DNA from 3 places in the Burkholderia torrens genome. Region 2 is predicted to be linked to each of the others. Evidence: predicted binding sites of a transcription regulator. Region 2 holds the regulator's gene; each other region holds the start of a gene.
The links. The regulator FNR, encoded in region 2, switches genes on or off when oxygen is low (the NO sensors DNR and NnrR bind a similar motif). The targets are predictions, from matches to a motif close to TTGATNNNNATCAA.

Region 1 (9,628 bases), 1.5 Mb from region 2:
GAAGATCAGCGGCGGCTCGTCCGACGTCATCATCTCGACGAGTTGCGGCGGCGAAATGCGCACCTGCGCGAGATAGCGGCGGAACTGCACGCGGCGCACCCAGCGGTACAGCAGGAACGTGATGAAGATCGCGAGGAACGCGTCAAGGATCGTGCCGCCGCTCGCGCGCACCCACAGCACGAACTGGACGATCTGGTCGTGAATGGCCGCGCCGCCGATCAGCCAGAACGCGGCCCACAGCGACGCGCCGGCCAGGTCCCAGAACAGGAACACGCCGACGCCGATCGCGGTCGTGCCGAGCAGCGGCGCCGACACGAGGCCGAGGCCCGGGAGGAACTTGGACAACACGAGCAGCGGCGCGCCGTATCTTTCGAATACGTTACGGGCGAAGCGCAGCGTCGTGTCGAGCGACAGCGAGAAGCGCACGAGGCCGTTCAGCAGGCGCCGGCCGCGCGTGCGGCCCATGAAGAACCACAGCGAATCGGCGAGCATCGTCGCGCCGATCGCCGCCGCGAACATGCTGACCCATGACGCCTGCCCCATTGCCGCCATCGTGCCGCCGAGGATCAGCATCGGCACGGCCGGCACCGGCACGCCGAGTTGCGTGATCAACACGCTCGCGAACACGGCCCACGGGCCGAGCGACGATGGAATAGCGATGGGAAAGTGCCACACGGCGGCGCTCCTGGAAGACATGCGGGCCGCGCGACAGGGCCGTCGGTACGGCGGCGCAACGGCCGCCGCGGCACGTCCGCGACCGACCGGTGCATCCTGCGCATTCTAAACGGGTTTGGCCTCGACCGCGCGGAACACGGGAGATCGGCACGGGCTTTGCGCGCGGCGTGACGCGACCGTGACCGTCACACGTCGGAGCGCTGCGCGAGCCGCGCGACGTGTTCAGCGTAGTCGGGAAACGCGGCAGCCAGCGCGGCCGCATCGGCCAGCTCGAATTCCGCGAACTCGAAGCCCGGCGCCACCGTGCAGCCGACGAGCGCGACATGCTCGGGCGACGCGCAGCGCGCGCCGAACCAGCTCCCGGCCGGCACGACCGCCTGGAACACCGTGCCCGGATGCGTGAGCGGGTTGCCGAGCCGATGGATCGTCAGCCCGTCGTGCTCGTCGAGCACCCAAACTTCGATCGGGTCGCCCGCATAGAAATGCCAGACTTCGTCGGAACGGATCCGGTGCCACGACGAATACGCGCCGTCGCACAACAGGTAGTAGATCGCGGTCGACGCGGCGCGTGGCGCACCGTCGGCCGGACGCACCACCGAATCGGTCGCGCGGTAGGTTTCGCGGAAATAGCCGCCTTCGGGATGCGGCTGCAGGTCGAACTGGCGAATCAGGTCGGAGGCGGAGATCGGCATGGCGGATGACGTCGGTAAGGTAGAAAACCGGCATCCGGCAGCCGGCCGGGTTCACATCACCCGTTCGACCGGTTCCAGCCGGATGCTCCTGCGTCGATCGCCGCGGCCATGCGCGCGGCGAACAGGCGGACACCGGTCGATGCTGCCAGAACTGCATGTCGGGATGCAACCGTGCGCGTGCAATCGCGGGCATGCGGGTGCGTCACGAGCGCCCGCTTCCGGCTCGCCGCGACAGGCGCGCTTTCACGCGATGCGCCGGTCAGCGCGTCGCGCGTTGAATCGGGCAGACAGCCAGCGGATGGGCGCTGCTGCGTGCCACTCACGGCGGCGCATGCCGCTGCGCCGCACCGCATGCGCTACGCGGCCGCCGTCGCCCCCGGCTCGTTGTGGCGAACCAGCAGCACGGGTCGGTCTGCCGCGCGCAGCAGCGATTCCGCGACGCTGCCGAGCAGCAGCCGGCGCAGGCCGTGACGGCCGCTCGTGCCCATCACGATCAGGTCCGCGTCGGCTTCGGCCGCCGTGCGCATCAGCACGGTGGCAACATCCTCGCCGTACGCATCGAGCGCACGCACGGTGCCCGTCACGTGCTGCTGCGCGAGCACCGCTTTCGCGTCGTCGAGCACCGGCGTCACGGCATCGGTCGCGGCCGCATCGCGGTCGCGCTCGGCCGCGAAGCCCGCATCGACGTCGACGAGTTGCGGCCGGTGCTCGACGACATACGCGCAGGTGACCTCACCGCCCGACGCCGCCGCGATCCGGATCGCCTCGTTCAGCGCGAGACGCGCGCTCGGGCTGCCGTCGAGCCCGACGAAAATCCGCTTGTACATGGTCCGTCCCTCCGACCGGGCACGCGTCGCGCATCGCGCCACGGCGGCCCGTTATCGCAAGCCGGCCCGGTGCCGGCTTGCCTGCCGAACAGTCTGCCCCACGTGCCGACGCGCCTGTTGACGCGCGTCAAGCGCGGCCGGCGTGCCCGCTGCTTCACACCGTTCGCCGCAATTTCAGCTGACCCTATTACAAAAAACATGTAAAGCGCGCACAATTTCATCTTGAAAACAGACGTTGCACGCAGCCGGTGCGAGTTTCCCCCGGTTTTGCCGCGCGGCCCGAGTGCCCGGGCCGCCAGAACGACAGTAATGATCATTGAATGACCGCCGGTGGAACCCCGACGCGTGACGCCCCAGGGCCCACGCGCCTCCAGACCATGTTACGCCAGCCGCTCGCGGCTGGCGTCGTCGCGCTGTGCGCCGGCGCCGTGCTGTCGCTCGGCGTTGCGCTGCTGGTGCGCGAGCAGTGGCAAGGCGCCGTCCATACGCGCTTCGAACGCCGCACCACGCACGTGACCGCGATGCTGCGCCACGAGCTGCAGTCCGGCGTCGCCGTGCTCGAAGGTGCACGCGGCGCGTTCGGTCTCGTCCCGGGCATGACGCCCGAGCAATGGCGCCGCTATGCGGAGACGCTCGATCTCGACAGCGCCCGCTCGCCGGTCCGGCAGATCGGCTATGCGCCGCTGTCGCCCGCCGCCCGCAGTGCCCTCGCCGGCGCGAAGCCGTCGCCGGCCGGTCCGCTCGCGGCCGCGACGCTCAGCGCGCCCGCGTCGAATTCGCCGGTCGTCCGCTTCGGGGCGTCCGACGCGGCGCCACTCGCGCGCGCGCTGCAGAGCGGCGACATCGCGCTCGGCGTTCATCCGGCCGACGACGATACTTCCCGCGACGCCCGCACGCTGACGCTGTTCCTGCCCGTGACCACGTCGCCGCATGCGGCCGTCACGCCGTCCGGCACGCGTGAGGCCGGCGTCGACGGCATGCTGTTCGCGGCACTGAGCCCGCGGCGCCTGGTCGAGCGCGCGCTCGACGCGGAACGCGGCATCGACCTGTGGATGACGGCCGGTGGCGATCCGCGCGCGATCGTCAGTGTCGAGTCGACGACCGACGAAGCGTCGGCATCGCCCGACCTGATGCGGCGCACCGACGTGCTGAATTTCGGCGGCACCGCGTTGACGCTCCGCTACTCTGCCGACGGCCGCCCGAGCGCGACCGGCGCACAGCGCGCGGCCGGCACCGTACTCGCCGCGGGGCTGATCGCGTCGTTCGCGTTCGCGGCGCTCGTCCATGCGTTGCTGCGCGGCCGGTCCGATGCCGGCGCGAGCACCCGCGGCATGCTCAACGAGGCGCGGATGATGGGCATCATCCGTTCGTCGATGGAAGCGATCATCACGATCGACGAGAAGCAGACGGTCGTGATCTTCAATCCGATGGCCGAGCAGGTGTTCGGCGTGTCCGCGATGGAGGCGATCGGCGCGCCGCTGTCGCGCTTCATCCCCGAGCGGTTCCGCGCCGCGCACGCGAAGCACGTCGACCAGTTCGGCGTGACGGGCGTGTCCGAGCGGCAGATGGGCCGCCAGCGCGTGCTGTTCGGGCTGCGCGCCAACGGCGAGGAATTTCCGATCGAGGCGTCGATCTCCCAGATCCGCGACGCGTCGGGCAAGCTCTACACCGTGATGCTGCGCGACATCACCGAGCGGCAGCGCGCCGATAACGCGCTGAAGCAGTCGCGCGAAGAATTGCGCGAATTGTCGGCGAACCTGCAGAACGTGCGCGAAGAAGAAAAGACGCGGATCGCGCGCGAGCTCCACGACGACCTCGGCCAGCAGCTCACCGCGTTGAAGATGGACCTCTCGGTCGTCGAGCAGCAGTTGCGCGTGCCCGGCCGCACGCAACCCGACGGTGATGTGCAGACGCACCTGCAGGGCATGCGGCGACTGATCGACGCGACGGTTGCGTCGGTGCGGCGCATCGCGGCCGACCTGCGCCCCGTGATGCTCGACGATCTCGGCCTCGTGCCGGCGATCGAATGGCTCGCGAACGATTTCACGAACCGCTACGGGATCGATGTCGAGCGTCACATCGAAACGGGCGGCCTCACCTTCACCAGCGCGGGCGCGACCACGCTGTTCCGCATCGTCCAGGAAGCGCTGACGAACGTCGCGCGCCATGCGGATGCGACGCGCGTCGCGCTGCGCCTCGACATCGAGGAAGGCTTCTGCGTGCTGCGCGTCGCGGACAACGGCCGCGGCGCGGCGCCCGGCGGGCCGGCCCACGAGGACAAATCGTTCGGCCTGATCGGCATTCGCGAACGCGCCCACATGCTGGGCGGCACCGTGACGATCGACACCGCGCTCGCGCGCGGCTTCTCGATCACCGTCGCCTTTCCGCTCAGTACGGTTCAACAGGAAACGCTCATCACATGATCAAGGTGCTCATCGCCGACGACCATACGCTCGTACGCGACGGTCTGCGGCACATTCTCCAGAACGCCACCGGATTCGAGGTGGCCGGCGAAGCCTGCGACGGCCCATCGACGATCGCGCTCGTGCGCTCAACCTCCGCGCAGGTGCTCGTGCTCGACCTGTCGATGCCGGGCCGCAACGGCGTCGAGCTGATCAAGCAGATCAAGGACGAGAAGCCCGCGCTGCGCGTGCTCGTGCTGACGATGCACGCGGAACAGCAATACGCGGTGCGTGCGTTCCGCGCCGGCGCGTCCGGCTACCTGACGAAGGAAAGCGCGAGCGCCGAACTGGTCGGCGCGGTCACGAAGGTGGCGTCGGGCGGCGTCTACGTGAGCCTCGCGATGGCCGAGCAGTTCGCGCAGAGCCTGAACGAGCCGGCCGAGACGCTGCCGCACCAGCGGCTGTCCGATCGCGAATTCGACGTGTTCCGGCGGATCGCGGCCGGCCAGACACTGACCGAGATCGCGAACGCGCTGTGCGTGAGCGCAAAGACCGTCAGCACCTACAAGACGCGGATCCTCGAAAAGATGCAGATGCCGCACGAAGCGGCGCTGGTGCGGTACGCGATGCGGCACAAGCTGCTCGACGAAACGGACGACGTGTAACGGACGACGTCCAGCCGCAGAGGGCGAGCCTGGCCGGCCACGCGACGAGCGGCCGGCGAACTGGTGCGCGGGGCTTACTTGCCGGGCACCGGGCAAGCGAGATCGCCTTCCTCGCAGGACAGATAACCCTTCAGCGTTTCGGTGCGCACTTTCGTCAGATCGTCGAGACAAGTCGACACGACCATCGGATACGCGCTGCCGCCCTCCGCGTTCGCGCTGGAAAAACCGCACTCGGCATCGCGGTACGCAATCCACGCGCGTTGCGCATTCACGAGCTTGTCGGCCAGCGGCCGCGCATCGCGCAGGCGCGTGGTGACGGCCTGGTATGTACGATTCAGCTCCCCGTCGGATTTCTTGTACGCGCGATCGGCGCATGCCGTCATCGCCGCCTGATCCGTCGCGTCCGCGCAATTCGCCTGCGCATGGGCGACGTTTGCCAGCAGCGCCAGCGAGCACAACAGACCGGTCAAGACACGCATGGATGCTCCTTGTTGTTCGTTGAAATGTGGAACCCGGTGCGGGCCGGTTGCCCTGCCGCGCCTCGGCGCGCGGCGACACCGTCCGCGATGCTAGCGCACGCGCTGACGCTTGTCAGCCGGCGCCTTGCAGGCGGCCCGCGGCAGCCATGCTGTTCGCCTATGTCGCGTGCTTCTCGTTCGCGTACCTGACCGTCAGCGCCGCCACCGGCGCGCTGACTTCGGGTCTCGGCTACGTGATCTGGTACGCGCGTTGCGTCACCTGACGGCGATGCGCGCGGCGGCCGTCCAGCTGTCGGTGCCGCCGATCGCCACGTGCGCCGCCGTGCTCGCGAGCCGCACCCGCCATGCGGGTACCGGACCGTGATGCCGATCGGGCGCGGAAATGCAAAACCCGCACACGGCAGCTACCGTGTGCGGGTTCAGGGGAAGCAGCGAGCCGGGCACCCTCGCGGGTGCCTGCCGGCTTAGTGGCCGAAGTACACCGACGAGCGGTCGCTAACGGCCGGCACGACCACGCGCTGGCCCGACTGCGACGTGGCGGCGGCATTCGCGCCGTAGCCCGTTGCGTCGGCTTGTGCGCCGGTGTTCTGCGCGGCGGCGATCTTGGCCTGGGCGGCCTGGATGTTTTCCGGGTAGTTGATCCAGTCGTTCGGGTTGTAGCCGGCCTTTTCGAGCTGGACCAGTTCGGCGCGCACTTGCGCGCGCGTCAGCGGTTGCTGGTTCGATTGGGCGAACGAGACGACCGGTGCGGCCACCAGGGCGGCCAAAGCAACTGCCTTGATCAGCGATTTCATGATGCGTTACCTCCAGGATTGTTTTGTCAGGCGCTTCGGACTCGAGGTCGTTGCGCATGAGTAGAAGTCTAGGAGGCGCGACTATCAGGGTAAATACTTAAATCGCAAATTCACTGTTGACGGAAACCGTACAATCTCGCGGGAATAAGCCGAATCATCAGATGATTATCGGCGTTCGCGCACCGAATACTGCGATACGGTACGCGGCACGCGCCGGCCGCGCGTCAGCGCGGGCGATCAGTATCCGCCGACGCCATCAGCCGGTCGAACAGCAGCGCCTTCAGGCGGACCAGGTCGCCATCGGCGGTTTCGCCGAACGCCGCGTGATGCAGCGTCAGCGCCGGCGTCGCCGGGTCGGCATGCACCGCGCGTACCGTGCCGTCGAGTGCCAGCAGCTCGACGCGGTCGCCCGCCGCGTACGGGAGCAGTACGCGCAGCGACTCGCCGGCGGCGGCGATCGTCCGGTCGACGGCAATCGACAGCCCGCTCAGGCTGATGTCGCGCACCATCCCGATGCCTTCCGCATGGTCCGCGCCGCCCGCACAGCAGGCTGCTATCCGCACCGGCACGCGCGGCTCCGCGCGCGTGCGCAGCCGGTCGACGAAACCGGGCGGCGACAGGATCATGAACGGCGCGGCGCCCGATGCCTGCACCGCCTCGACCGTCGCGCCGAAGCGCGACACCGCGGCGCGGCCGATCGCCACCGCCTCGATGTCGTCGCCGCGCGCGAATTCGAGCACGGCCGCCGGCTGCGGCTCGACGAACAGCGCACCCGACGCAGCGACGCCGATCAGCCGGCAGCGCTGCAATGCGCGGGTCGTACCGACCCGGCGGCGGATGCCGATCGGGGCGCCCGCCGACAGCCCCATGCGCGTGGCCGGCGCCGCCGCGCCCTGCTCGCGCGGATCAGCTTCGGCGTCATCGCGCCGGCGCACGGGCCGGAAATGGTCGAACAGGAATGCATGCTGCGCGGCGTCGCGCAATGTCGTGCCGGCCGGCAGCAGCGCGGCGCCGTCGGCATCGTAGAGATCGAAGCCGAGCGAAACGCCGGCGGAGAGATCGTCGCGCACGAGCGCGACATAGTCGGTGGGAAGCCGCATCGTAGAGGCGCGGAACGACCGCGCGAGCTGTCGTGACAACTTGATTACGGCAGCATCGCGCGAAATCTGAACGGCTTCGTTACTGCGACGCGCCGCTCGTGTCGGGAGCGCGCGGCGCGGACGGCTGGGCCGGCGCGGCGGGAGGCGCTGTATCGATGCCTGCGCCGCTGCCGCTCGTCGTGCCGGCGCTCGCCGGCGGTTGCGCGGGTTGCGGTTGCGAGGCGCCCGCCGACAACGCGGCGGCCGAGGCGGCCACTTCGGACGCCGGCACCCACTCCTCGACGATGCCGCCGGACGCGGCTTCGGGCGCCGACGCGGCCGAAGCGGCCGACGCCGCGCCTTCGTCGACCTCGGGCGGACGCTCGATACGCTGCGTCCTGACGGACGCCGGCGCTTTCTTCGGCTCGGGCGGGAACCACGTGTCGAACAGGTCCGTCGCGCGCTCGCGCAGCGAGGCGAACCAGCCGGGCGACGGCTCGGTATCGAATTTCGCCTTCGTGTCGACGATCCGGGCGCGTTGCGCGCGCTGGAAGAAGTCGCCGACGATCGGCAGCGCGCTGTGCGCCCCCTGCCCCCAGTAATCGCTGCGCAGCGTCACGCGGCCGTCGTCGAAACCGACCCACGCGCCGGCGACGAGGCCCGGCTGCATCAGGATGAACCAGCCGTCCGCGTTGTCCTGCGTCGTGCCCGTCTTGCCGGCCACGTCGCCGCGGATCCCGAAGCGCGTGCGGATGCTGCCGCCGGTGCCGCGTGTGACGACGTCGCGCATCACGTCGAGCAGCGTCTTGTCGGATTCGGCATCGAGCGCACGCTCGGGCGGCGCCGACGCGTATTCGGCGAGCACCTCGCCCTGGCGGGTCTCGATGCGCGTGACCATCTGCGGCTCGACGTACAGGCCGCCGTTCGCGATCGTCGCGTACGACGCGACCATCTCCTTCAGCGTGACCGGGCTCGTGCCGAGCGCGAGCGACGGCACGCGTTCGAGCGGGCTTTCACGCACGCCCATGTCGCGCGCGAGCCGCGCGACGGCGGCCGGCCCGACCTTCTCCATCACCTGCGCGGTGATCCGGTTGCGCGACAGCGCGACGGCGTCGCGCAGCGTCATCGGCTTGCCCGTAGGCGGCACGTCGTCGTTCGGCCGCCAGATCTCGCCGCCCTTCAGTGGAATCTCGACCGGCTGGTCGACGAACGTGTCGTCCGGCTTCATTCCGCTCGCGAACGCGACGCCATAGACGAACGGCTTGAACGTCGAGCCCGGCTGGCGCCGCGCCTGCGCGACGTGGTCGAACGGCTCGCTGGTGAAATCGCGGCTGCCGACCCACGCACGAATCGCGCCGTCGCGCGGATCGATCGCGAGGAAGCCGGCCTGCACGTCGGTCTTCGCCTTGCACAGCGCACGCATGAAGCCGCGGTCGGCCGCGAGCAGCTTCATCGCGGCCGCGTCGTCCTTGCCGGCGTCCTGCGCGGCCTTGTACTCGGGCGACTCGCGCATGAAGGTGCGGAACACCTCGTTGTCGGTGCCGCAGCCGTCGCGGCCGCTCCACGCGTTGTTCGCGATGCCCTGCAACTGATTGCCCTGCAGCGTGAGCGCCTGCGTCGCCATCTGCTGCAGCCGCGAGTCGATCGTCGTGCGCACGATCAAGCCGTCCGAATAGATGTTGTAGTCGTTGCGGTCGGCCCACGCGATCAGCCATTTGCGCAACTGCTGCGCGAAGTGCGGCGCCGGCCCCGGTGGCTCTTTCTGGCGCTCGAAGTCGATGCGCAGCGGCCGGCGCTGCAACTGCGCGAACTGCGCGGGCGACAGCTTGCCGTACTTCACCATCTGGCCGAGCACCGTGTTGCGCCGCTGCAGCGCCCGCTCGGGGTTCAGCACCGGGTTGTAGTAGCTGTTGCCCTTCAGCATCCCGACGAGCGTCGCGCTGTCGAGCACGTCGAGCTCGTCGGCCGACTTGTCGAAATAGGTCCGCGCGGCCATCTCGACGCCGTACGCGTTG
Region 2 (9,628 bases):
AGCTGGAAGTGATCCTGGTCGTTGTCGTTCAGTCGCCCGACTTCGTTCAGCGTGATCGGGAGCGTGTTGCGGCCGTCGTCCCAGGTACCGGTTGCCGTTTTACCGGCGACCGTCAGCGCAATCGGGCAAGGCTGCGGCCGTGCTGGCGATGCAGCCGGCACGACCGGCGAATCGGCGTTCGACGCGGGCGATGAGGCTTCGCACAGCGTCATGCGGCCGTCGGGCTCGCGATGGCCCCGCAACGGGATCGGCTTGCGATGCGCGTCGTAGTAATAGCTGCCGTCGACGCGCCAGCGGCCCGCGTCGTGGCGGTTGATTGCGTCGTAGGTCTGCAGCGACACGTGAATGGGTGCATTGCCGATCGTGCCGGTGTAGTTCGCGATTTCGTACCAGCCTGCCAAGGACGCGGCCGGCGCGCAGGCGAGCAGTGCGGCAACCGTTGCGGAGAACGGGCGGGAGAATCGGGCGCGGCGCGTGATTCGGGTCATCGGCGGTCGGTGTGCGTGGGTGGGATCGGGCGCGAAGGATGCTCGCATTGTATCCATCCGTCATTTCCGACCTTTCCGCCTCCGCACACACGGCGAAACCGAAGCACTTACGACACAGGCCGGTCGCGAAACCGCGCGGATTGCGCGACTCCACCGACCGGCCTGCTGCCGCCGCCGCGATTGTCAGGTCGCGCTGGCCTCGTCGATCTGGCGGATGTCGTCCTGATCGAGCTGAATGCGGATCGCTTCGCCGAGCAGCTCGAGCTGCGCGAGCGACGTCGCGCTGGCGATCGGCGCGGTGATCGTCGGCCGCGCGATCTGCCACGCGAGCGCGATCGCGGCCGGCTGCGTGCGGTGTTTCGCCGACACGGCGTCGAGTGCCGCCAGGATGCGCAGCCCGCGTTCGTTGAGATAGCCGGCGACGCGATCGCCGCGCACGCTCTTCTTCAGGTCGGCCTCGCTGCGGTACTTGCCCGACAGGAAGCCGCTCGCGAGCGCGTAGTAGTTGACGACGCCGAGCTTCAGGTCGCGCACGACCGGCTCGAGATCGCGCTCGTAGCCGGCGCGGTCGACCAGGTTGTACTCGGGCTGGATGACCTGGTACGCGGGCAGCCCGTCGCGCTGGCTGATGGCGGCGGCTTCGCGCAGGCGCGCGCCGCTGTAGTTCGACGCGCCGATGATGCGCACCTTGCCGGCTTCGATCAGCGTCTGATACGCGCCGAGCGTTTCTTCGAGTGGGGCCGTGTCGGCGAGATCGCGGTGCGAGAAATACAGGTCGATGTAGTCGGTCTGCAGGCGGCCGAGCGACTCGTCGACGGCCTTCAGGATGTTGTCCTTCGTCAGCCCCGCGCGTGCGCCCAGCAGGCCGACCTTGGTCGCGATCACGACCTGCTCGCGCTTGCCGGAGCGCTTGAGCCACTTGCCGATGATCGTTTCCGATTCGCCGCCGCTGTTGCCGGGTACCCAGGCCGAATAGACGTCGGCCGTGTCGATGAAGTTGATGCCGGTATCGGCGAGTGCGTCGAGCAGCGAAAACGACGCGTTCTCGTCGACGGTCCAGCCGAAGACGTTGCCGCCGAACGCGAGCGGCGAAACCTGGATGGTCGATGTGCCGAGGGTGCGATGTGCCATGTTCCTCTCCGATAACTGCGGGTAACGGGATTGAACTGCGGGATGGGGCGTTGCGAATGCGGCGGGACGGCGAAGTGCGTGGTGCGCATCCACCGTTGTCGCGGGACACAGGACATTCTCGCCGATCGCTTCGGTTCGTGCAGCCGGCGCGTGGCCGCGATGGCGCGCGACTTGCAGCAGATGGCGGACGCTTCGTCCGTTACGTTAGTGTTTCGTATGGCTGCGTTCGATCGGGCGCGATTTTTTGCAGCGGGGAGCGCGAAGAGGGGTGGTGGTTGCCCCGGCGTTGCGCCGGCGCGGAAGGAGAGATGGGCGGCAGTCGGCCGCCCGTGCGAGATGAATTCGGTCAGCGCAACTGCACGGCCGCGAGAAACAGCACCATGCTGCCGATCGCGCCATCCAGCACGCGCCACGCGACGGCCTTGCGGAACCACGGTGCCAGCAGTCGCGCGCCGTAGCCGAGCCCGAGGAACCACACGACGCTGACCGTCATCGCGCCGATCGCGAACGCGAGCCGCGCGCCTTCCGGCTCGCGTGCGCCGGCCGTGCCGATCAGCAGGAACGTGTCGAGATACACGTGCGGATTGAGCCAGGTGAACGCGAGCGTCATCAGCACGATCGAGAGCGCGCCTTGCGATGGCGGCGCGACCGCGTCGCCGCGCACGTCGAGCGTTGCGTGACCCGGCTTGAACGCGCGGCGCAGCGCGTTGATGCCGAACCAGGCGAGATACGCGAGGCCGACGTACAGCACCGCATGAACGAAGGTCGGATAGCGTTCGACGAGCACCGACGCGCCGCCGACGCCCGCGCCGATCAGGATCATGTCGGACACCGCGCACAGCAGCACGATCTTGCCGACATGCGCGCGCATGATGCCTTGGCGGAGGACGAACGCGTTCTGTGCGCCGATGGTGACGATGAGCGAACCGCACAGGGCGGCGCCGTGGGAAAAAGCGAGCCAGTTCATGATGATGGGCAGCGGTGGAAGCAGTAGACGAATGAATCGGGTAGCGCTAGTCTGCGGTCAGCATGAGAATAAGAGAAGCTAATTCACCTAATGCGGATTAAGGAAATCTAATGCTCGACTACGCGTTGCTCGATGCCCTCGCGGCCGTGATCCGGCACGGTTCGTTCGAGCGGGCGGCCAAGGAGCTGAATGTCACGCCGTCGGCCGTGTCGCAGCGCGTGAAGCTGCTGGAGGAGCGCGTCGGCAGCGTGCTCGTCAAGCGCGGGCAGCCGTGCGTCGCGACGACGTCGGGTGCGCTGCTGTGCCGGCATACCGAGCGCGTGCAGTTGCTCGAAGCCGAACTGGGCGGCCGGATGCCGGCGCTGCCGGGCCAGATCGCGAGCGCGTGGCCGACGTTGCGCGTGGCCGTCAACGACGACAGCGTCGCGACGTGGTTCATCGACGCGGTCGGGCCGTTCTGCACGGAGCGCGAGACGTTGCTCGACCTCGTGATCGACGACCAGGATTACACGGCGTCGCGCATTCGCGACGGCAGCGTGCAGGGCGCCGTGACCGCGCAGGCCGAGCCGATCCAGGGATGCCGCTCCGAGCGGCTCGGGCGCATCCGCTATCGCGCGGTGTGCTCGCCGGTGTTTTACGAACGCTATTTCGGTGCGGGCATCACGCGCGACGCGCTGCGCCGCGCGCCGTGCGTGATGTTCAATCCGAAGGACGGGCTGCAGGCGCGTTTCATCCGGCGCGTGACACGCGCGGATCTCGATCCGCCGCAGCACTGGATACCGCACGTCGCGGGTTATCTGCGCGCATGCGAAACGGGATTGGGATGGGGGATGTGCCCGGACCGGATGGTCGATCGCCAACTGGCGGCGGGCGAGCTGGTGGACATGTCGCGCGGGCGGACCGTCGACATCGATCTCTACTGGCAGAGCTGGCGTCTGTCGATCGGCTGGCTCGACGACTTCAGCGCGGCGCTGAAGGCGCGCGCCGCGCTGTTTCTCGATTGATTCGGGGTGCGATGCAGGCGGCGCGCGAGCCGTGCGCGCCGCGCGGGATCAGACGTGCTGCAGGCCGTCGAAGTCGACGATCTGCACGTGGCGGCCCTGCATTTCGATCAGGCCGCGCTTCTGGAACTTCGACAGCGTGCGGCTGACCGTTTCGAGCGTCATGCCGAGATAGCTGCCGATGTCTTCGCGCGTCATCCGCAGGTTGAATTCCGACGGCGAGTAACCGCGCTTCAGGTAGCGCGACGACACGTCGAGCAGGAAAGCGGCGACGCGCTCCTCGGCATTCAGCGAACCGAGCAGCATCGTTTGCGACGTTTCGCGCACGATCTGTTCGCTCATCAGCTTGTGCATGCGCAGCTGCATCGAGCCGGCTTCGGAGCACAGGGTCTTCAGCGCGCTGTACGGGATCACGCAGACGGAGCTGTCTTCCAGCGCGACCGCGGTGCGCGGGTGGGTGTCGTCGCAGATACCGTCGAGGCCGAGCGCTTCACCGGCGAGATGCAGGCCCGTGACCTGTTCGCGGCCGTCATGGCGCGTCGCGACGGTTTTCAGCGAACCCGAGCGCACGGCGTACAGGTTGTCGAATGCGTCGCCTTCGCGGAACAGCGCTTCGCCGCGCTTGACGGGGCGAGCCGCGCAGATGACCGACTCGAGGCGGTTGAGTGCTTCGGGTGCCAGGCCCTGCGGCATGCACAGGTGCCGCATTGCGCATGACGAGCAGTGCGCGGCCTGGCGAGGCGCCCAGCTACCGGCATGAGGCGTGGCGGCGGGACGTGTGGCGACGGGCGTCAGCATGATCGTTTACTCCGGCGTTGAATCGACGGAATCATTGTCCCACCGCAAGTTGCCGCTGTCGGGTGACAAAACGTCGCGACCGGCGGCGCATGCCGGATGCCGTCAGGCGGCGGGTTCGTCGACGTTGGCGGCCGCCGGAATCAGCAGCACGGGCAGCGTGGCGTGCCGCACGCATTGCTCGGCGATGCTGCCGAGCACGAGGCGGCGGAACCCGCGGCGGCCGTGCGTGCCGAGCACGAGGAGATCGGCGCCGAACGCCTTCGCGCCGTCGAGGATCAGCGACGACACATCGTTGATCGACGTCGCTTCGTTCAGCCGCGTTTCGCCTTTCACGCCGGCGGCCTGCATCAGCTTCGTGAAATCCTGCGCGAGTTCGTTGCCCTGCGCGACGAGCTGATCGCGCAGCACGGACGGATCGTAGCCGGGCACGTTGTAGTAGATCGCGGCGTTCTCGACGACGTAGAACGGCTGCAGTTCTGCGCCGTGCGCTTTCGCGAGCGCCAGCGCGGCATCGAACGCGTGGCGGGACGTGTCGCTGCCGTCGACGGCAACCAGAATACGCTTGTACATAGTGTCTCCGAGTGGCGAGTTGAAACGAAGTCGGCCGGATGGCCGATCAGGCTGGGCAATGCGCGATGCTGCGAGGCAGAGTAAACCAACGGCGGGGACTTTGCAGTGAGGTACTCGTCGGGGCGCGTGGCTGCGTCGCGCGACGTGCGGTGCGTGGCTCGGTCGTGGTCGCCGTTCGCGTCGGCGGGCGGGAACGCATGAGCAGGCAGCGGCATGACGCGTTGCATGGGTACGCGCATCGATGCACCGCACGTATCGCCATTCAATCGCAATCGCGCCGTTTCGGCATGACTTCGATCAACGCATGTGCATCGGCACGATTCGCGGCGTGCATGAAGCCGCCGATGCCGATGCGTGAAATCGTTCACTCGAGCATCGGTCGATCGCGCACGCCGATCCATCGGCATCGGTTGCCGCCGGTGCCGGCACGCGAACGAACGATCGATTCAAACGCCGCGCCGGCTACCTCGGCACGGCGGTCAGCTCGATGATGCGTTCCGGCCGCCGTCCGTGGCCGGGCCAGTACGTGCTGCCGTACATCCTGTGAACGGGACCGAACAGCGCGTTGCCCGGCGCCGGCGCGTCGAAGCCTTTCTCGATCACCATGTAGCCCGCGCGCAGGGCGAACGCCGGATGGTTGCCGCCGGGTCGGCTGTCGAAGCCGGCGAAGCCGTCGCCGGCTTCCGGCATCGCATTGACGAGCGACGCGTTGCTGCGCGTGATCTGGTCGGGCGAGATCGGCCCGCCGCCGGCGAGGTGCGACGCCTCGCGGTTCTTGCCGTCGGTGTCGACTGTGCTGTCGTGCGTGTCGTCGTTGTCGAGCTCGACGCTGCGCGGATGCACACGACCTGTTTGACCGGATGATTCCATCGCGGCTCTCCTGGCGGCGAAAACGCTCCGGATCGAAGCAAATCCCGTTCCGGGCACGACGGGAAAAGGCGCGCGGGCGATCGCCGCGGTCGCGCGACGCGCACTGATTTGTCATGATTTATTTCAGCTAGAAGACGCGTTTTCTACAGAGTATGATTCTTTTCCTGCGAAGCGGCGACAGGGGATGCAGTCTCGCCGCCTCTGCCCGCGCCGGGGCGCCGCAGCACCCTTAAAGACGGGTAGTGAACAACAAAGCAAGGGACTAGAGGTGGCGGATTCATGCAAGCGACTACTGCCTTCACGCACCGCGGTTATCTGTTGAACTGCGCGCCCGCGCGCGCCAGCGATGGTTCGTTCAAGCCCTACGTCGTGATCTCCCGATCGAGCGACGGGGAGCTCGTTGCGAACCGTTTTTTTCCGATCGAGCTCCAGTTCAACGACGAAGGCGACGCGATCGCGCACGCGCGCGACTGGGCCGTGCGATGGATCGACGCGAGCAGTATCACGATGTGACGCCGCCGTGCTCGCGCCACGCCGGCCGTCCGGCCGATCCCCGGTGTACCGCCCGCGAGCAAAAAACGCGGTAATCTTGTGGAACCCGTCACTTTATTAGCGGCCGTGCGACCAAGCGCGGCCGCCCGCATTGGCATATGTCGACATCACCCGCCCGTCAGTGGGGCCTCGAAGAAATCGTCGCCGGCTTGCGCGAGTCGCGCGAGGAACTCCATCGCACGCGCCATCCGCGCGGTATCCGTGAACTGCCGTCGCGCGATGCGATCTGCAAGATTGTGACCGGCCTGCGCGCGTCGATGTTTCCGACGCACTACGGCGCGCCGGACCTGACGGACGAAAGCGTCGACTACTACGTCGGCCACACGCTCGAAAGCACGCTGCGCATCCTGTCCGAGCAGATTCGCCGTGCGCTGCCGTTCCTGCCCGAGCATGCCGATACGCCGTTCGCCGAGCTCGACGAACGCGCGTTCGAGATCGCGCGCGAATTCGGCCGGCAGTTGCCGGCGGTGCGCGCGCTGCTCGTCAGCGATATCCAGGCCGCGTACGCGGGCGATCCGGCCGCGCAACACATCACCGAGATCCTGCTCTGCTACCCCGGCGTGCTGGCGATGATGCACCATCGCCTTGCCCACGCGCTGCACCGGCTCGGTGTGCCGCTGCTCGCGCGATTCATCAATGAAATCGCCCACTCGGCCACCGGCATCGACATCCACCCGGGTGCGCAGATCGGCCCGAGCTTCTTCATCGACCACGGCACCGGTGTCGTGATCGGCGAAACCGCGATCATCGGCGAGCGCGTGCGCGTGTACCAGGCCGTCACGCTCGGTGCGAAGAGTTTCCCGGCGGATGGCGAAGGCGCGCTGGTCAAGGGCAATGCGCGCCACCCGATCGTCGAGGACGACGTGGTGATCTACGCGGGCGCGACGATTCTCGGCCGCGTGACGATCGGGCGCGGCTCGGTGATCGGCGGCAACGTGTGGCTCACGCACAGCGTGCCGCCGGGCACGAGCGTCGCGCAGGGCAAGGTTCGCGAAGGCGGGAGCGCCGAGAAGCCGTAACGCGGCGCGCGGCGGCGCACCCCGTTCGCACGGGCGCGCGCCGTGCGCGTCAGTGCTTGCCGTCCGGCGAGCGGTGCTTGTACAGCACGTCCTGGTCGACGCGGATCAGGTTCTGCCCCGCATCGACGACGAAATCCACGCCGTTGTACGCATTGCCGGTCAGCAGCAGAATCGCGCTCGCGACGTCGTCTGGGCCGGCGATGCGCGCGAGCGGTGTCGACGCGCGGCTCGCGTGTTCGAAGTCGGCCTGCGTCTGGTCGTCGCTCGGCAGCATCAGCCCGGGGAACACGGCATTCACGCGCAGCACCGGCGCGGACGACAGCGCGAGCATCTGCGTGAGGTTGCCGAGCGCGGCCTTGGCGACCGTGTAGCTGAAGTGGTCGCGGTGAAAGTTTTCCTTGATCTTCTGGTCGACCACGTTCACGACGACGCCCTGCGTGCCGGCCGCACGCGCCCGTTCGTAGAACGCGCGCGTGAGCAGGATCGGCGCTCGGCAGTTGACGGCCCACGCCTGGTCGAACGCCGCGAGGTCGAAGCTCGGGAAATGGTCCTGCCAGAACACCGACGCATTGTTGACCAGCACGTCAAGACGCCCGAAGCGCGCATACACCTGGTCGATCAGCGCGGTGATCTGTGCGGCATCCGACAGGTCGGCCCGCAGCGCCGCCGAATCGTGCCCGCGCTCGGCGATCGAACGGGCGGCCGCTTGCGCGGCATCGGCCGAACGGTCGTAGTGCACCGCGGTGCGATAGCCATGCTTCGCGAAATACTCGGCGAACGCGCGCCCGGCCCGGCGCGCGGCGCCGGTCACGAGCACGACGGGCGCGTGCGCCGTTTGCTTCGTCTGCTCCATCAGGTATTCGTCAGGTTGACTGAAGAAGGATTGGCGACGATCGACAGGAATTCGCGCCGCGTCGACGGATCGGTGCGGAACGTGCCGAGCATGCGCGACGTGACCATCTCGACGCCCGGCTTGTGCACGCCGCGCGTCGAGATGCACTGGTGCGCGGCTTCGAGGATCACGCCGACGCCCTTCGGCTGCAGCACGTCGAACAGCGTGTCGGCGATCTGCACGGTCATCTTTTCCTGGATCTGCAGGCGCTTCGCGAATGCGTCGACGAGGCGCGCGAGCTTCGAGATGCCGACCACGCGATGGTTCGGCAGATACGCGACGTGCGCGCGGCCGATGATCGGCACCATGTGGTGCTCGCAGTAGCTCTCGAAGCGGATGTCCTTCAGCACGATCATCTCGTCGTAACCGTCGACTTCGCTGAACGTGCGCGCGAGGATGTCGCGCGGCTCCAGCGCATAGCCGGCGAAGAACTGCTCGTACGCGCGCACGACGCGGGCGGGCGTATCGATCAGCCCTTCGCGTGCGGGATCGTCGCCGGCCCAGCGCAACAGCACGCGGACGGCGTCTTCCGCTTCTTCACGGCTCGGCCGGGACGCGGTCGGCTCGGGCTGCGCGGTTTTCTTTCCTTTACCCATGTAGTGGCTCCATCGAAGGCCGTCAGCGGCGGCCGATATCCGGCCATTGTTTCATGCTTTCGCGGGTCGTGCGTGCGGCCTGCCGCTCGTGCTTCGTCACTTCGGCCATTCGTCCTGCTCGTCGTTGAACAGCGATGCGACGACGCCGCGCAGCCACGCGGTGCGCGGATCGTTGTGGTACTTGCGGTGCCAGTGCTGCTTCAGGTCGAAGCGCGGCAGTGCGAGCGGCGGCTCGACCGGCACGATGAACGCGTGCTCGGCCGCATACGCATAGCCGATCGCGTGCGGCACCGTCGCGATCAGGTCGGTACGGCTCAGGATGAACGGCAGGCTCATGAAGTGCGGCGTCTCGAGCACCGCGCGGCGCTGCATGCGCTGCTTCGCGAGATATTTCTCGAGCACCTCCTGGCTGCGGCCTTCGGCGCGCACCACCGCGTGCCCGCACGCGAGGAACTGCTCGACCGTGAACGGCGATGCCTGCTCGAACGGATGGCCGCGCCGCATGAGGCAGACGAACCGGTGCGTGAACAACCGCTGCTGGAAGAAGTTGTTGCCGTCGAGATCCGGGAAGTAGCCCACCGCGAGATCGATCGAACCGGCTTCGAGCCCACGCCCGACTTCGTCATGCGCGAGCGAGACCGAGCGCAGGTTCGCGTGCGGCGCGCGCGTCGCGAACGCCTGCAGCAGCTTCGGCAGGAACACGATCTCGCCGACGTCCGACAGCGCGATCGAGAACGTATGCGT
Region 3 (9,628 bases), 1.3 Mb from region 2:
GCGCCATCAGCAGCCGCACGCAGACGAACACGAGATGGCGGATCATCGGCGATGCGTCGAACGCGGCGGAGAATACGCGCCGGTCGAGCCGGTAGACGAAGCCGTCGCGGCAGGCCACCGCACGGCACGGCATCCGGCCGCTGCCGCCGATCACGTCGTCGCAGACCACGCTCTCGCTGCCGATCTCCGCAACCTCCAGCGTCATGCCGCCGGACGACACGTACTGCAGCGAGATCGCCGTCGTGACGGGGAGGTACACCGCGGTGAGCATCTCGCCGGGTTCGCACAGCACTTGCCCCGATTTCAGGTGGACGAGCTGAAGCTGGGGCGCCAGCGTGGCAAGTTCGTCGCGGTCGATGGCCGCGAGAAACCGGTTGGCATCGAAGCTGTGGGAAAGCTCGATCATGCCGTTCGCGTAGGCGACGGCGTCGTTGGCCTGGAAGGTCACGGCACATCCTCGTAGGGTGGCGGTCGCGCGTCGTCGCGGCGATCCCGGGGAAACGGGAATTAGCACGATCGTGCGGACTTGTGTTCATCGAAAATCGAATGACGATGCGGTAAAAAGGCTAGCACGCGATTGAATCCAATCAGTTTCACATTACGTCATTTCACAAAGTTTGACGATTTTGCTCGAGCGGAAACTTCATGTGAATTTAATGATTCATTCGCGTCGAATTAATCATTCGGAAACGGAATGCTGTCCGGATCGGACATTCAGGGCGGATCGGGAATCAATCGGATGACGCTGCGCATCGTACGCGAAAATCATCGGGCGGACATTGAACATTATTTGACAAATAAACGGGGCTCGCCTGAATGTCATTAATAATCAATGGTGTGCGTGCGAAATGTGCGTTGGGTTACAGAGCGGGAAGTGCGTGTGCCGATTCAATTTTGAGACAGTTTCAAACGAGCGTGTGTGGCGCTGCAGCGCCGGGAAGTGGCGTCCGAGACATCACGGAAACAATTGAAAAACGGCTGTAAGTATTTGAACGATAAGCCTCATGGTTCCGATTCCATTGCCCCGATTCCTTACATCTGAATTGATCAGTCAAATCACAGGCTGTGTCCGTCGCCCGCAGAGTGTCCGGAAATGAGACGTTTTTTATGTGGCGAGGTCGAATATTCGGGCGATCTAAATCAAGCGTGATTCATATATTAAGGATGGACGGGTATTGGCACGTAAATCGCTTATTCGAATTCGCGCGTCGAAACGGGACGTCGACTCGATCCGGCGATAACAAGCCGATGACCAGTCGGAATCAGGGTTGTGGGCCGCAACCACTGTCAACGTCCGGGCGCGCATCGCGATAACGAGTTCCGTGCTTGCGGCTGCACGCGGCACGGACAATAAAAGGGATACAGACATGCTTCATCTTCACTCGAGCTACACGGCGAACGCCATCCTCGATGCCCTCCCGGAGGACAGCATTCGCACCATCGCACCGCATCTGGAACTGGTCCGGATCAAGGCCGGGATGCTCGACCGGGTCGGTGAGCCGATGCGCCATCTGTATTTTCCGACGACGTCGATGATGTCGGTGCAGCACCTGATGGAAGACGGTGCGATGGTCGAGGTGGCGGTGGTCGGCCGCGAAGGCGTGGTCGGCCTCGGGACGCTGGTCGGCGGCGTCGCGGCGTCGAGCCGGGTCGAGGTGCGCATCGGCGGGATGGCGTATCGCGTGCCGAGCTGCGTGATGCGTGCCGAATTCGAGCGATCGCCGCAGACGTACCGGCTGCTGCTCAACTACTGCCAGGCGACGATGGCGCAGATTTCGCGCAGCGCGCTGTGCAACCGGCATCACTCGGTCAGCGAGCAGTTGAGCCGCTGGCTGCTGCTCGCGCACGACCGCATCGACGGCGACGAACTGCCCGTCACGCAGCAGACGATCGCGAACATGCTCGGCGTGCGGCGCGAAGGCGTGACGGAGGCGGCCGGCAACCTGCAGGAAGCCGGGCTGATCCGGCAGCGCCGCGGCCGCATCACGGTGCTCGACCGCGACGGTCTCGAACATCACGCGTGTGAATGCTACGACCTGATTCGAGCCGACTATCGCCGCTTGCTCGGGGCGCGCGGGAATACGAGGCAGGCGCCGCTTCGCCCGCGCATGCCGGAGGTGCGTGGCGGATTCCCGGCACATGGTGCGTAACGATGCAGTCGATGTCCGGTGGAACGAATACGATGCGGCGCGCCGCGATCGCGGCGGTCGACGTCGTGCTCGTCCTGGCGGGGGCGCTTGCGGCACAGGCGGCATCCGGCCTGGCGTGGCGCGAGCTGTCCGATGCGCAGCGCGGCGCGATCGCGCTGCTGTGCGTGCTGACGGTGGCGCTGCTGCCGCGCTACCTGCGCACCGTGCGCGGCGGCGTGGCGGTGCAGGGCGGCGCGCACGTGCTGACGCAGACGCTGGTGGCGGTCGTCTGCGCGAGCGTGCTGACGGTGGCCGGCACGATGTGGATCATGAATCGCGGCGGCACGGTTACGACACGCTGGATCGTGCGCACGGTGCTGGCCGGCGACGCGACGTTGCTGCTCGGCCGTGCCGCGCTGCTGGCATGGGTGCTGACGCGCAACGACCCGCGGGCGCGGCAACGCCGTGTTGCCGTGGTCGGCGCAACGGCATACGGGCGCGTGGCGGTCGAGCGGATGCAGCTCGCCCCGAACGGCCCTTTCGTGGCAGCGTGCGTCTTCGATGACGACGCGCCGGCCGCCGCGGGCGGCATCGGCGGCGTGCCGGTGATCGATGACTGGACCGCGTTGCGCGACATGATTCGCGGCGGCGAGATCGACGAGGTGTGGCTCACGCTGCCGATGTCGCACGAATGGCGGATCCAGCGCATCGTGCGCGAGTTGCGCGACGAATTCGTCGAACTGAGGCTGTTGCCCGACGTGCGGCAGATGGCGGTCGTCGATCGCTCCGCGACCGACGTGCTCGGCATGCCGGCGATCAATCTCGCGACCACGCCGAGCTCCGCGCCGGAGCTGTGGGCGAAGTTCGCGTTCGACCGGCTGTTCGCGTTCGGCGTGCTGATTCCGTTGCTGCCGCTGCTGTCGATGCTGGCGGTCGCGGTCAAGCTGTCGTCGCCGGGGCCCGTGCTGTTCAGGCAGCGCCGCAAGGGCGTGGACGGCCGCGAGTTCGACATCCTGAAGTTCCGCACGATGCGCGTGCATCGCTCGCAGCCGGGCGTCGTGCGGCAGGCGTCGCGCAACGATGCGCGCATCACGCGCGTCGGTGCGTTCCTGCGGCGCACGTCGCTCGACGAGCTGCCGCAGTTCTTCAACGTGCTGTTCGGTCAGATGTCGGTCGTCGGGCCGCGCCCGCACGCGATCGAGCACGACGATCTCTACCGGCAACTGATCGACTGCTACATGTACCGCTATCGCGTGCGTCCGGGCATCACCGGATGGGCGCAGGTGAACGGCTATCGCGGCGAGACGCGCAAGGTCGAGGCGATGGCGGCCCGCGTGAAGTTCGATCTCTTCTACATGCAGAACTGGAGCTTCTGGTTCGACATGAAGATCATCCTGCTGACGATCCTACGCGGCTTCATCGGGCGCAACGCTTTCTGAGGATAGCGAAGCGTCCGGAAAGCCGTGCGTTGTGCGGTCGAACGTACCGACCGGAACGACGGCGGCAGACACACTGACTGCACATCAGCATTCCGCGCCGCGGAGTGTCCGGCGGCGCTTCGTCGCGCCGCAGCCATCGGAACAGTCACGATCATGTCAACGTCGATTCGGGAGCGAAGCGCACCGGTACTTCAGGAAGCGCGCGCGGAACGGGGCGTCGGCACAGCCGCGCACACCGTGCGGCTGCGCCGCCTCGCAATCAACGGGAAATTCACCGCGCAGCGCATGACGGGCGTCCAGCGCGCCGCATACGAACTGACTGCCGAACTCGCGCGCATCGCGAATGCCGGCGACGAACCGTCGCTCGTCGTGCCGTCCGATCACGATCCGGCGGCGATGCCGGCCGGCGTGCGGTCGCAGACCAGCGGGCGACGGCGCGGCCCGCTGTGGGAACAATGGACGCTGCCGCGCACGACACGCGGCCGGACGCTGCTGAGCTTGTGCAACATCGGCCCGCTGACGAAGCGCGATCAGCTGCTGATGATCCACGATGCGGCAATCTTCGATCTGCCGGCCGGCTATTCGCTCGCGTTTCGTCTGTGGTACCGCTTCGCGTTCTCGATCCTGAAGCGGCGCGCCCGCCATATCGTGACGGTGTCGCATTTTTCGCGGGCGCGGCTCGCCGCGCGGCTCGGCGTGCCGCCGGCACGCCTGTCCGTCGTGCCGGGTGCCGTCGACCATATCGACCGGATCGATGCCGATCGCGGTGTGCTGTCGCGCCTGGATCTCGAGACGGACGGCTACGTGCTGTTCGTCGGGTCGCTCGCGCCAGGCAAGAATCTCGTGCGCGCGCTGGCCGCGATCGCGTTGATGCGGGCGTCGCACCCGACGTTGCGCTTCGTGATCGCGGGCGGCGCCAATGCAAAGATATTCGGTGTGCGTGAAGCTGGCCTGCGCGAAGACGATCCGTACGTCACGTGGGCCGGTTATGTGACTGACGGCGAGCTGAAGGCGCTGTACGAACACGCGGGATGCTTCGTTTTTCCGTCGTTGTACGAAGGATTTGGCCTGCCGCCGCTCGAGGCGATGCGGTGCGGTTGCCCCGTCATCGTGTCGCACGAGGGTTCGCTGCCGGAAGTCTGCAGCGGGGCGGCGCTGTTCTGCGATGCCTATTCGCCCCCGGATATCGCTGCGTCGATCGCTCGCGTGATGGACGATCCCGAACTGCGTGCGCGGCTGCGCACGATGGGCCGCGAGCATGCGCAGCAGTACAGCTGGCAGCGCTCGGCGCGCGCGTTGCTCGAGATCGTCCGTGCCGATGCCTGACGGGCGCTGACGCCGTCCGGCCCGACGGCACGATCGATACCGGCAGTGTCTGCGTCGGACGAAACCGGCGTGGACGCGTTTTCGCGTCCGTCCCCGATTTTCGGGCGCGCGGCCGGCAAGCTGATTCGGGTCAACACACGCGTGTTCAATGGGTTTATCCTGCGTCGAATGCGTCCTGCGCTTCGTGCTGCCGGGCGCACCCCCGGACGTGCGGCGCAGGCGGTGACGCCTTTGCGCCGCGCACCGGCGCGACACCGCGCGCCGCACTTTTTCGCGCGGAACCCGGAACAGGAGACACGGCCATGGCGCTCGACCAACAACAATGGCAGACGCTGAAACAGCGGCTGAACGAGAGCGAGCAGGCGCTGCGTGCGGAGATCCGCACGAGCGAGGACCATCGCGCGTCGGAATCCTATGCGGACCTTGCCGGCGCGGCGCCCGACGAGGGCGACGAGGCGAACGCGGATCTGTTCGTCGACGTCGATCATGCATTGATCGGCATGAAGCTGACCGAACTGCGTGCAATCGGCCGCGCCCAGCAGCGGATGCGCGACGGCAGCTACGGCGAATGCATCGATTGCGACGGCTCGGTGGGCTACGAGCGCCTGCTGGCGCGCCCGAGCGCCGAACGCTGCACGCATTGCCAGTCGATCTACGAGCGGCAATACGCCACGACACCGCGCGCCTCCCTCTGACGTCGCGGCCGCAACGGCGCTGCGCGCGCTGCGCGGCGGGCGTACGATGAAGGCAGTGCGCCCGCGGCGTCGACATGCTCTGACACGCGGTGCCGGGCGCGCAGACGCCGCCGCGCCGGCGCACGGCGCCATCCACGTGGAAGGGAGCCACGCCGACCATGCCGATCCACAATGCCGAGTGCGCGGCCGTGTTCGCCGAGATCGCCGACATGCTCGAGATCCAGGGTGCCAATCCGTTCCGCGTGCGGGCCTACCGCAACGCTGCACGGACGATTGCCGACTACGGCCGCGATATCCCGACGATGATCGCGCACGGCGACGATCTCGGCAAGATTCCGTCGATCGGGGCCGATCTCGCGTCGAAGCTGCGCGAGATCGCCGCGACCGGCACCTGCGAACTGCAGCAAACGCTGCGCCATGCGTTGCCGGGCGCGATCGTCGAGTTGCTCGACGTGCCGGGGCTGGGCGCGAAACGCGTGAAGGCGCTGCATGATGCGCTGCACGTCGATTCGCTCGAACAGCTGCGGGCCGAAGCGAAGAACGGGCACGTACGCGAACTGCCGGGCTTCGGCGCGAAAACCGAAGCCCATCTGCTCGACGCGATCGACGATCGCCTGCAGCGCGAACCGCAACGCTTCCTGCTGCCCGATGCCACGCAATCGCTGATGCCGTTGCTCGACCGCCTGCGCGCGGTCGCGGGCGTCGGCAACGCCGTGCCGGCCGGCAGTTTCCGCCGTCGCCGCGAAACCGTCGGCGATCTCGACATTCTCGTCACCGCACGCGACCCGGCCGCCGTCGCCGATGCGTTCGTCGGCTACGGTGACGTGGCGCGCGTGCTCGCGCACGGCAAGACGAAGTCGAGCGTCGTGCTCGCGAGCGGGTTGCAGGTCGACCTGCGCGTCGTCGATGCCGATGCGTTCGGCGCGGCACTCGTCTATTTCACGGGATCGAAGGCGCACAACATCGCACTGCGCAGGATCGCCCAGGCCGGCGGGTTGAAGATCAACGAATACGGCGTGTTTCGCGGCGACGAGCGGATCGCCGGCGACACGGAGGCGTCGGTCTACGCCGCCATCGGGCTGCACGAGGTGCCGCCCGAATTGCGCGAGAATCGCGGGGAGATCGACGCGTCGCGCGCCGGCACGCTGCCGGCGCTGATCGAGCGCAAGCATCTCCACGGCGACCTGCATGCGCATACCGACGCGTCGGCCGGCCGCGACAGCCTGCGCGCGATGGCGGAGGCAGCCCGTGCGCGCGGGCTCGCGTATCTGGCCGTGACCGACCGCGCGCCGAACGCCGGCCGCAGGCGCAGCGATTTCGACTGGCTCGCGCGGCAGCTCGACGAGATCGATCGGGTCAATGCGTCTTTCGACGATTTCGTGCTGCTCAAGGGCGTGGAAGCCGGCATTCACGAGGACGGCAGCCTCGACGTGCCCGATGCGATGCTCGGCCGGCTCGATCTCGTGGTCGGCGCGGTACGCGACGGCTTCGACCTGTCGCGCGACGCGCAGACCGATCGCATGCTGCGCGCGATGGACCATCCGCATTTCACGATTCTCGCGCACCCGACCGGCCGTGTGCTCGGCGAGCGCGATGCATGCGAACTCGACGTGCCGCGCGTGATCGCGCAGGCCGCGGCGCGCGGCTGCTTCGTCGAACTCGATGCACAGCCGCGGCGGCTCGATCTGCCCGACATCTGGTGCCGGGAGGCCGCGAAGGCCGGCGTGCCGGTCGCGATCGGCTCGGATGCATGCAGCGCCGGCGAACTCGACAACCTCGCGTACGGCGTCGATCAGGCACGGCGCGGCTGGCTGACGCGGCCCGACGTGCTGAACACGCGCACGCTCGCGCAACTGCGGCCGTTGCTGGCACGGACGATGGGCAAGGGCAGCGGGACGAAGCGGAACCGGTCGAAGGGCGCGTGAGCGCGGCCGGCAGGGTCATGCCGCCCGCCGCGCGTTCACGTCATGCCGGCAGGGTCATGCGAGCACGCCAGTCGCCGGCACATAAGGCAGGCCGAGCGCCTGCGCGACCGCTTCGTACGTGATGTGCCCGTCGCAGACGTTGAGGCCCGCGCGCAGATGGGGATCGTCGGTCATGGCCTGCTTCCAGCCCTTGTCGGCGAGCGCGAGCGCATGCCCGAGCGTCGCGTTGTTCAGCGCGAAGGTCGACGTGCGCGCGACCGCGCCGGGCATGTTCGCGACGCAGTAGTGCACGACGCCGTCGACGACGAAGGTCGGGTCCGCATGCGTCGTCGCATGCGAGGTCTCGAAGCAGCCGCCCTGGTCGATCGCGACGTCGACGACGACCGCGCCCGTGCGCATCGTCGCGATCATGTCGCGCGTGACGAGCCGCGGCGCCGATGCGCCCGGCACGAGCACCGCACCGATCACGACGTCGGCATCGCGCACGGCTTCGTCGACCGTATGTGCATTCGAACAGACGGTCGCGATCCGGTTGGCGAACACGAGGTCGAGCTGGCGCAACCGGTTCACGTTGTTGTCGAGCACGGTGACGCGCGCGCCGAGGCCGACCGCCATCTGCAGCGCACCGGTGCCCACCACACCCGCGCCGAGCACGACGACGTGCGCGGCCGGCACGCCGGGTACGCCGGCCATCAGCAGGCCGCGGCCGCCGCGCGGGCTTTCGAGGTGGGTTGCCGCGACCTGGATCGACATGCGTCCGGCCACTTCGCTCATCGGCGCGAGCAGCGGCAAGCCGCCGCCGGGACCCGTCACGGTTTCGTACGCGATGCAGACCGCGCCGGATTCCACGAGCGCGGCGGCCTGGCCGGGATCGGGCGCGAGATGCAGATACGTATAGAGGATCTGGCCGCGCCGCAGCATCGCGCATTCGGCCGGCTGCGGCTCCTTGACCTTGACGATCATGTCGGCGCGCGCGAAGACTTCGTCGGCGTCGTCGCTAAGCGACGCGCCGGCGGCCGTGTAGTCGTCGTCGAGCAGGCCGATCGCGGTGCCCGCGCCGCGCTGCACGAGCACGCGATGGCCGTGCCGCACGAGTTCGTGCGCGCTGGCCGGCGTGAGGCCGACGCGATATTCGTGGTTCTTGATCTCCTTCGGCACACCGATCAGCATGAGTCGCCTCCATGGCCTTCGTTATCGTTGTCGTGCGAGCGGCATGCCGACCGCAGTACTGGAATAACAGGGTAGTAGCGCGCCAAGGGAAGTCAAGCGGCCGGCCCGTGCGGTAGTCGCGCGCACTGCATCGCACCATGCGCTGCGACGGGTTGCGACCGGACGTCGCAATGCACGCGATGCCGGGTTTCGGTATCGTCATGCGTGGCGCGGGCCGGGGCCGCGTGCCGGGTCCTTCCGGCAGAACAACAAGACAAGGACACTACCGACATGACCGGTGCGTATTTCAGCGTGCCGACGCTTTGTGCGATCGCGCTCGTACATGCCTACTGGGCGTTGGGCGGGCGGCTCGGCAAGCGTGCGGCGATTCCGGAACAGGATGGCGTGCCGCTGCTGCGGCCGACCGCCATCGGCACGCTTGCTGTCGCGGCGGCGCTGTTGGGCGGCGCGTGCGTGGTGGCCGCGCGTGCCGGCTGGCTGGGGCGCAACGCGTATCCCAATGCGATCGCGTTCGCGGTCGTTGCGTTCGCACTGATCTTCGCGGTGCGCGCCGTCGGCGATTTCCGTTACGTCGGCTTCTTCAAGCGGATTCGCGGGTCGCGTTTCGCGCGGATGGATTCGCTGTGTTACTCGCCGCTGTGTGCGGCACTGGCGCTGTCGATCGCGTCGATGTTCTGGCCGTGGTGACGGGCGGGCGATTCAGCCCGCCTGCGTATCGATCGGCGTGATGCATTCGGCCGGCACGGCATCGGTCAGCCAGACGCCGTTTTCGGCGACAAGGAACGTGTGGTCCTGCAGGTGCATGCGCGGCGCATCGACCTCGAGCATCACCGACACGCCGTAGCGCGCGCCGACTGCCCGTGCTGTCCGGATGTCGGCCGACGCCATCACGCGGTGCCGCGTCGCTGGACAGAGACAGCCATCTGACATCTCCAGCGCGGAAC

Region 1: a site for FNR is predicted at 2,312-2,325, ahead of AC5LXX_RS23805 (universal stress protein). Genes of this name have one in related genera too.
Region 3: a site for FNR is predicted at 5,015-5,028, ahead of AC5LXX_RS24575 (TraR/DksA family transcriptional regulator). Genes of this name have one in related genera too.

The regions. Positions count from the first base shown of each region.
Region 1 is NZ_OZ480212.1:1,677,741-1,687,368, forward strand. It holds gene AC5LXX_RS23795 (DedA family protein/thiosulfate sulfurtransferase GlpE) at 1-675, opposite strand, end outside; gene AC5LXX_RS23800 (cupin domain-containing protein) at 861-1,367, opposite strand; gene AC5LXX_RS23805 (universal stress protein) at 1,724-2,194, opposite strand; gene AC5LXX_RS23810 (PAS domain S-box protein) at 2,515-4,617, shown strand; gene AC5LXX_RS23815 (response regulator) at 4,614-5,261, shown strand; gene AC5LXX_RS23820 (lysozyme inhibitor LprI family protein) at 5,336-5,740, opposite strand; partial or broken gene AC5LXX_RS23825 (EamA family transporter) at 5,941-6,068, shown strand; gene AC5LXX_RS23830 (DUF4148 domain-containing protein) at 6,205-6,534, opposite strand; gene AC5LXX_RS23835 (PilZ domain-containing protein) at 6,759-7,634, opposite strand; gene AC5LXX_RS23840 (penicillin-binding protein 1A) at 7,714-9,628, opposite strand, start outside.
Region 2 is NZ_OZ480212.1:3,155,602-3,165,229, reverse strand. It holds gene AC5LXX_RS30430 (hypothetical protein) at 1-488, opposite strand, end outside; gene AC5LXX_RS30425 (aldo/keto reductase) at 672-1,619, opposite strand; gene AC5LXX_RS30420 (LysE/ArgO family amino acid transporter) at 1,966-2,586, opposite strand; gene AC5LXX_RS30415 (LysR family transcriptional regulator ArgP) at 2,697-3,590, shown strand; gene fnr (fumarate/nitrate reduction transcriptional regulator Fnr) at 3,639-4,385, opposite strand; gene AC5LXX_RS30405 (universal stress protein) at 4,488-4,955, opposite strand; gene AC5LXX_RS30400 (DUF3005 domain-containing protein) at 5,418-5,825, opposite strand; gene AC5LXX_RS30395 (hypothetical protein) at 6,105-6,338, shown strand; gene epsC (serine O-acetyltransferase EpsC) at 6,476-7,396, shown strand; gene AC5LXX_RS30385 (SDR family oxidoreductase) at 7,446-8,249, opposite strand; gene folE (GTP cyclohydrolase I FolE) at 8,249-8,884, opposite strand; gene AC5LXX_RS30375 (LysR family transcriptional regulator) at 8,981-9,628, opposite strand, start outside.
Region 3 is NZ_OZ480212.1:1,842,335-1,851,962, reverse strand. It holds gene AC5LXX_RS24595 (Crp/Fnr family transcriptional regulator) at 1-448, opposite strand, end outside; gene AC5LXX_RS24590 (Crp/Fnr family transcriptional regulator) at 1,368-2,150, shown strand; gene AC5LXX_RS24585 (undecaprenyl-phosphate glucose phosphotransferase) at 2,162-3,568, shown strand; gene AC5LXX_RS24580 (glycosyltransferase family 4 protein) at 3,722-4,894, shown strand; gene AC5LXX_RS24575 (TraR/DksA family transcriptional regulator) at 5,197-5,589, shown strand; gene polX (DNA polymerase/3'-5' exonuclease PolX) at 5,748-7,514, shown strand; gene ald (alanine dehydrogenase) at 7,569-8,684, opposite strand; gene AC5LXX_RS24560 (DUF3995 domain-containing protein) at 8,955-9,371, shown strand; gene AC5LXX_RS24555 (2'-phosphotransferase) at 9,384-9,572, opposite strand.